DNA from 2 places in the Rhodovulum iodosum genome. Region 2 is predicted to be linked to the other one. Evidence: riboswitches for the same ligand, from Rfam matches in the RefSeq annotation. Region 2 holds a riboswitch; the other holds the start of a gene.
What was found. Region 2 has a riboswitch for thiamine pyrophosphate ahead of Ga0609869_RS05835 (thiamine ABC transporter substrate-binding protein). Riboswitches for the same ligand answer to the same signal wherever they lie in the genome.
Positions count from the first base shown of each region.

Region 1: it holds a riboswitch for thiamine pyrophosphate, as region 2 does, so the genes downstream of both, thiM (hydroxyethylthiazole kinase) here and Ga0609869_RS05835 (thiamine ABC transporter substrate-binding protein) in region 2, are expected to answer to the same signal.

Region 1 is NZ_JBEHHI010000001.1:1,751,994-1,755,392, forward strand. It holds gene modB (molybdate ABC transporter permease subunit) at 1-127, shown strand, start outside; gene modC (molybdenum ABC transporter ATP-binding protein) at 124-1,248, shown strand; TPP riboswitch at 1,358-1,453, shown strand; gene thiM (hydroxyethylthiazole kinase) at 1,496-2,287, shown strand; gene thiE (thiamine phosphate synthase) at 2,284-2,892, shown strand; gene thiD (bifunctional hydroxymethylpyrimidine kinase/phosphomethylpyrimidine kinase) at 2,889-3,399, shown strand, end outside.
Region 2 is NZ_JBEHHI010000001.1:1,192,883-1,196,281, reverse strand. It holds gene Ga0609869_RS05845 (glycosyltransferase family 2 protein) at 1-463, opposite strand, end outside; gene aroC (chorismate synthase) at 558-1,661, opposite strand; TPP riboswitch at 1,755-1,857, shown strand; gene Ga0609869_RS05835 (thiamine ABC transporter substrate-binding protein) at 1,897-2,880, shown strand; gene thiB (thiamine ABC transporter substrate binding subunit) at 2,896-3,399, shown strand, end outside.

The sequences.
Region 1 (3,399 bases), 560 kb from region 2:
CGACTATGTCGAGACGCTGCAATGGGCCAAGGCGCATATCCTGGCCGGTGGCATGCTGGCGATGTCGTTCGTCGTGATCCTTGCGATGATGCTGGCCGAGCGGCGGCTGAAGAAGGCGCGGCGATGATCGAGGCATCCTTTCGCGGGCGGCTGGGCAGCTTCGATCTGGATGTCGGGTTTGCGGTGCCGGGCCGGGGCATCACGGCGCTTTTCGGCCCGTCGGGCTGCGGCAAGACCACGGTGTTGCGCGCCGTCGCGGGCCTGATGCGCCTGCCCGGCGGGCAGCTTTGCGTCAATGGCGCGCAATGGCAGGCGGGCCGCCGCTTTGTCCCGCCGCACCGCCGCGCCATCGGCTACGTTTTTCAAGAGGCCAGCCTTTTTCCCCATCTGTCGGTCGAGGCGAACCTGCGTTTCGGCCTGCGCCGCGCCCGGTGTGCGCCCCGTATCGGGATGGACGATGTGGTGGCGCTGCTCGGCATCGCGCCCTTGTTCGACCGCCCGGCGGAAATGCTGTCGGGGGGAGAGCGTCAGCGGGTGGCCATCGGGCGGGCGCTCTTGTCCCAGCCCGACCTTCTGTTGATGGACGAGCCGCTATCGGCGCTCGACCGGTTTTCCAAGGATGACATCCTGCCCTATCTTGAACGGCTGCACGCGGCGCTGTCGATCCCGGTGCTCTACGTCAGCCACGACATCGCCGAGGTCGAACGGCTGGCCGATACGCTGGTGCTGATGCAGGCGGGCCGTGTGCGTGCCGCGGGGCCGATCGCCGATCTTTTGGCCGATCCCGCGCTGCCGCTCATCCACTTGCCAGAGCCTGCCGCGGTGATCGACGGCAAGGTGATCGCATCCGACCCGCAATACGGGCTGTGCGATGTGAACGTGCCCGGCGGTGTCGTGGTGGTGCCAGGCGATCTCGGACCGCCCGGCACGCGCTGCCGGCTGCGCATCCCGGCCAGCGATGTCAGCCTCGGGCGCCACGTGCCGCTCGACACCACGATCCTGAACGCCTTGCCCGCGCGGATCGAGGGCGCCGAGACGACCCGCGACCACCAGATGACCGTGCGCCTTCGGCTGGGCGCCGACGGCGAGGGGGCGGCGCTGCTGGCCCGCGTCTCGCGCAAGTCATGGGACCGGCTGGGCCTGCACCAGGGCGAGCAGGTCGTCGCCCGGCTGAAGGCGGTGGCGCTGGCCGAGTCCGGCCCGCCATCCGGTCCAGTGCCGGATCCGGCGGAAAACAGGCGCGGCTAGGGGCCCTTTGACCTGCGGTCGCGCTCGTTTCCGGGCCCATCGGGGCGGAAAGGCAAACCGCCGGCTTGCGCCGGACACTTGAATTCATCACGCCCAACTGCAAGTCTGCCGCATGCAACAGGGGCGTTCGCATCGCGCGGGCTGAGAAGCACCCTTTGAACCTGACCCGGATCATGCCGGCGGAGGAAGTTGCGGGGCCACATCGCGCGCGATGTGCGTCCCGTGCCTCCGCCCCAAAGGAGGCAAGATGACCAACCCCGGCGCCTATCTTCAGTCCGTGCGGGACACGGGCCCGCTCGTCCACAACATCACCAATTTCGTGGCGATGAATTTCATGGCCAACGTCCTTCTTGCGATCGGCGCCTCGCCCGCGATGGTCCATGCCCGTGAAGAGGCGGCGGAATTCGCCGGTCTGGCGCAGGCGCTGACGGTCAATATCGGCACCGCCGACACCGCCTGGGGCGCCGCGATGCAAGAGGCTGCCGCCGTGATGGCCAGGGCAGGCCGCCCCTGGGTCTTCGATCCGGTGGGGGTCGCGGCGACGCGGTTTCGCCAGGAGTTGTCCAACAGCCTGCTCGACCTGCGGCCCACGGTCGTGCGTGGCAACGCCTCGGAAATCCTCACGCTGGCCGGGCTGGGCGGCGCCGCGCAGGGTGTCGATGCGGGTGACACCGTCGAGGCCGCCGAGGGGGCGGCGGCGGCGCTGGCGCAGCGCACCGGCGGCGTGGTCGCCGTTTCGGGGCCGGTCGATTACGTCACCGACGGCGCCTGCGCCCTGCGCGTGGCGAACGGCCACCCGCTGATGGCCCGGATCACGGTGATGGGGTGCTCGCTCAACGGTGTGATCGCGGCCTTTTGCGTCGGCCAGCCGACGCTCGACGCGACGGCCGCCGCGCTCGCCGCCTACGGCGTGGCCGGAGAGGCCGCAGGCCGCGAGGCGCACGGGCCGGGCAGCTTTCAGCCGGCCTTCCTGGACGCGCTGTATCGCCTGACGCCGACCGCGCTGGACGCCTCGGCCCGGGTCGAGGCGGTGACATGATCGGCCCGGTCTACGTCGTCACCGATCCCGGCGCGGCGCGGTCGATCATGGATCAGGCGCTGGCCGCTGCACGCGGCGGGGCCTGGGCGGTGCAACTGCGCGACAAGACCGCGAGCGATGCCCAGATGGCCCGGATGACCGGCGCGCTTATGCAGGCGCTGTGTCCCCTTGGCGTGCGCGTCTTCGTCAACGACCGGGTCGCGGTCGCGCAGGACACCGGGGCCGATCTGCATATCGGCCAGTCCGATGGCGACCCGCGCGCTGCGCGCGACCGGATCGCTCCTGACGCGCTGCTCGGTCTCTCGGTCGAGACCGTCGCGCAATGCGCCGCGATCCCCGAGGGCGTCAGCTATATCGGGGCGGGTCCGTTTCGTGCGACGGCGACGAAACCCGATGCGGCCCGGCCCATCGGCGCGGCGGGCCTTGCGCGCATCGTCGCCGCGTCGCCGGTGCCCACGGTGGCGATCGGCGGGCTGGGCGCGGGGGATGTGCCCGCGCTGCGTCAGGCCGGGGCGCGTGGCATGGCGGTGGTCTCGGCGGTGTCCCGCGCGGCCGATCCCGAGGCCGCGACCCGAACCCTTGTCCAGACATGGAGGCAGACATGATTGCGAACATCCTGGCGATCGCCGGGTCCGACCCGTCGGGCGGCGCCGGTATCCAGGCCGATATCAAGGCAATCTCGGCGAATGGCGGCTACGCCATGGCCGCGATCACCGCGCTGACGGCGCAGAACACGCAAGGCGTGCAGGGCGTCGCGCTGATCGATCCCGAGATGGTCGGTGCGCAGATCGCCGCCATCCGAGAGGACGTGCGCATCGACGCTGTCAAGATCGGCATGTTGGGCAGCGCGGCCATTGCGGCGCGTGTCGCGGATGCGCTGGCCGGGCTTTCGGCACCCATCGTGCTGGACCCGGTGATGGTCGCCAAGGGCGGTGACCGCCTGCTCGCGCCCGAGGCCGTTGCCGCGGTGCGAGAGCGGCTGTTGCCCCGCGCGTCGGTTGTCACGCCGAACCTGCCCGAAGCCGCCGACCTTCTCGGGGACGTCCCGGCAACGACACGCGGCGAGATGGCAAGGCAGGCGTATGCCCTGCTCGGGCTCGGGTCCGGTGCCG
Region 2 (3,399 bases):
CGATGCCAGGCACCTCGGCCTTGGCCAGCGCTTGGGCAAGCGCAGTGTCGGCGCCGGGCGCGGCCCGGTCGACGATCAGTGCGGCCTCGGCGCCATGGCTGCGTGCATGGTAGCGCAGCCAGTCGACCACCGTCTCGGCGCTCTCGCCGTTGCGCACCGCGAAAAGCGTGGCCCGGCCGGCGAAGGGCGCGGTTTCGGCGGGGGCCGCGACGGTGGTCTCGGCGCAGCCGGCCAGGGGCAGTGGAACGGCGTCGCCCGTGCCCGAAACCCGGGCGAGCACCGACAGGCCCCCGCCGATGCTGCGCACGTCCTCGAGCAACAGCCCCGGTTTGCCGACGAGATCCTGCGCCGCAAGGCCCGACTTGAAGACATACCGCACCGCATCCTCGCCCGTGCGGATGCAGTCGAGCAGCGTGGCCCGGTCGTACCGGCGGACGGTCATGTTGCGTTCGATCAGCTTCACCGGCGGGCCTTGTCTGTCGGGGCGCGGGTCTGTGGACCAAGACCTATCAAGCGCGGTGCGCCAGGTCGAGTTGGCGCGACCGTCGGCCGCCGCCCTAGCCGATCTTGCCGCGGTTCTCGCCCACCTGCCCGCGATGCAGCAGAATGTGGTCGAGCAGCACGCAGGCCATCATCGCCTCGCCCACGGGCACCGCGCGGATGCCCACGCAGGGGTCGTGCCGGCCCTTGGTGACGATCTCGCTCGTCTCGCCGGACCGGGTGATCGTCCGCCGCGGCGTCAGGATCGAGGAGGTCGGCTTGACCGCAAAGCGCACCACCACGTCCTGCCCGGTGGAAATCCCGCCCAGGATGCCGCCCGCGTGGTTCGAGGAATAGACCGGCTGCCCGTCATTGCCCATGAAGATCTCGTCTGCATTCTCGACGCCGGTCAGCGTGGCGGCGGCCATGCCCTCGCCGATCTCGACGCCCTTGACCGCATTGATGCTCATCATCGCCGCCGCGAGGTCGGTGTCGAGCTTGCCATAAACCGGCGCGCCAAGGCCCGCGGGCACCCCGCGCGCCGTGACTTCGACCACCGCGCCGACCGAGTTGCCCGATTTGCGCAATTCGTCGAGATCGGTGGCCCAGTGCGCCGCGGCCTGCGCATCGGGGGCCCAAAACGGGTTGTTCCCGATCTCGTCCCAGTCGAAACGGGCGCGGTCGATCCCCTGCGCGCCCATCTGCACCATGTAGCCGGTGATGCGCAGCCCCGGTGCCAGCGTGGCCAGCGCGGCGCGGGCGATGCCCCCCGCGGCCACGCGCGCGGCGGTTTCCCGCGCCGAGGACCGGCCGCCGCCGCGATAGTCGCGGATGCCGTATTTCTGCCAATAGGTGATGTCGGCATGGCCGGGGCGGAATTTCTCGGCGATATCGCCGTAATCCTTCGACCGCTGGTCGGTGTTGCGGATCATCAACTGGACCGGCGTGCCGGTCGTCTGCCCCTCGAACACGCCCGAGAGAATTTCCACCGCGTCCGCCTCGCGCCGCTGGGTTGTGAACTTGCTCTGCCCCGGCTTTCGCCGGTCGAGCCAGTGCTGCAGCATGCCCTCGTCGATTGCCACCCCCGGCGGGCAGCCGTCGACCGTGGCCCCCAGCGCCGGCCCGTGGCTTTCGCCCCAGGTCGTGACGCGGAAAAGGTGGCCGAAACTGTTGAGGCTCATGGGGCGTGCTCCTGTGTCCTTCGGGGAATAGCGGCCGGCGCGCGCCCTCTCAAGTGCTTTCCCTTGCGGCGCCGGGCCCGCCGCGTTAGCGTGCGCCGTACCTCGGGGCGCCCTCGACAGGGCTGAGACGCATCCATGCGGACCCGTTGAACCTGAACCGGTTAGAACCGGCGGAGGGAAGGTGACTGGACATTCTCCACCCCTATCCCGGCCGCCCCGTGTACGGAGGATGCCCATGAAGACCCTGATCCTCGCCGCGGGAGCCCTCACTGCCAGCATGGCAGCGGCGGACACCCCCGTGCTGACGGTCTATGCGCCCGACTATTTCGCATCGGAATGGGGCCCTGGCCCCAAGATCGAAGAGATGTTCGAGGCGCGCTGCGGCGGCTGCGACCTTGTCTACCGCATCGGCGATCTGCTGCCGCGGCTGCTGCTGGAAGGCGCCCGGACCGAGGCCGATGTCGCCATCGGGCTGAACACCGATATTACGCTCAAGGCCCGTGCCTCGGGTCTGTTCGCACCGCACGGGCAGGACAACAACGCCCTGACCCTGCCGATCGAATGGACCGACGACATCTTTCTGCCTTTCAACTACGGCTACACGGCCTTCGTCTACGACAAGACCCGGCTCGCCGAGCCGCCCGCGAGTTTCGACGCGCTGCTCGACGCGCCCGACGAGTTGGCCCTGGTGATCCAGGACCCGCGCACCTCGATCTCGGGACTTGCGCTGCTCTTGTGGGTCAAGGCCGTCTATGGCGACGAGGCCGGGGCCGCGTGGGAAAAGCTGGCGCCCAAGGTGCTGACCGTGACCAAGGGCTGGTCGGAATCCTACGGCATGTTCACCAGCGGCGAGGCCGACATGGTGCTCAGCTACACCACCTCGCCCGCCTACCACCTGATCGCCGAGGGCGACGACACCAAGGCCGCCGCGATCTTCCCCGAGGGGCACTATTTCATGGCCGAACTGGCCGCGAAAATCGCCCGAACCGACCAGCCCGAACTGGCCGACGCCTTCATCGGCTTTATCCTGTCGGACGCGTTCCAGGCGATGATCCCGACGGCGAACTGGGCCTACCCGGCGGTGATGCCCGAAGACGGGCTGCCCGAGGGCTTTGAAAGGCTGGGCGTGCCCGACCGCGCGATTTTCTTCGATGAGACCGAGGCCGCGACGCTGCGCGAGGTCGCGCTGGCCGAATGGCTGGCCGCGTTCGGCCGCTGAAACAGGGAGGACGACATGAGATTTCCGATGATCGCCGCGGCGGCGCTGGCCGCCGGCCCCGCGCCGGCCCAGACGCCGGTGCTGACCGTCTATACCTATGACAGCTTCGTCACCGAATGGGGGCCGGGCCCGCAGGTCGAGGCGGCGTTCGAAGATGTTTGCGGCTGCGACCTGCGCTTTCTGGCGATGGGCGACGGCGCGGCGCTGTTGGCGCGGCTCCAGCTCGAGGGGGCGCGCACCGAGGCCGATATCGTGATGGGGCTCGATACCAACCTGACCGCGCGGGCGGCCGACACCGGCCTCTTCGCACGGCACGGGCGCGACGATGTCAAGCTGGACCTGCCCGTGGGCTGGGACGACGACATGTTCCTGCCCTATGACTGGGGTTATTTCGCCTTCGTCTACGACAAGACGAAACTGGCCACCCCGCCCGGCAGCTTCCAAGAGCTGATCGCCGCGCCCGAGGATCTCAAGATCATCATCCAGGACCCGCGCTCTTCCACTCCGGGGCTGGGCCTG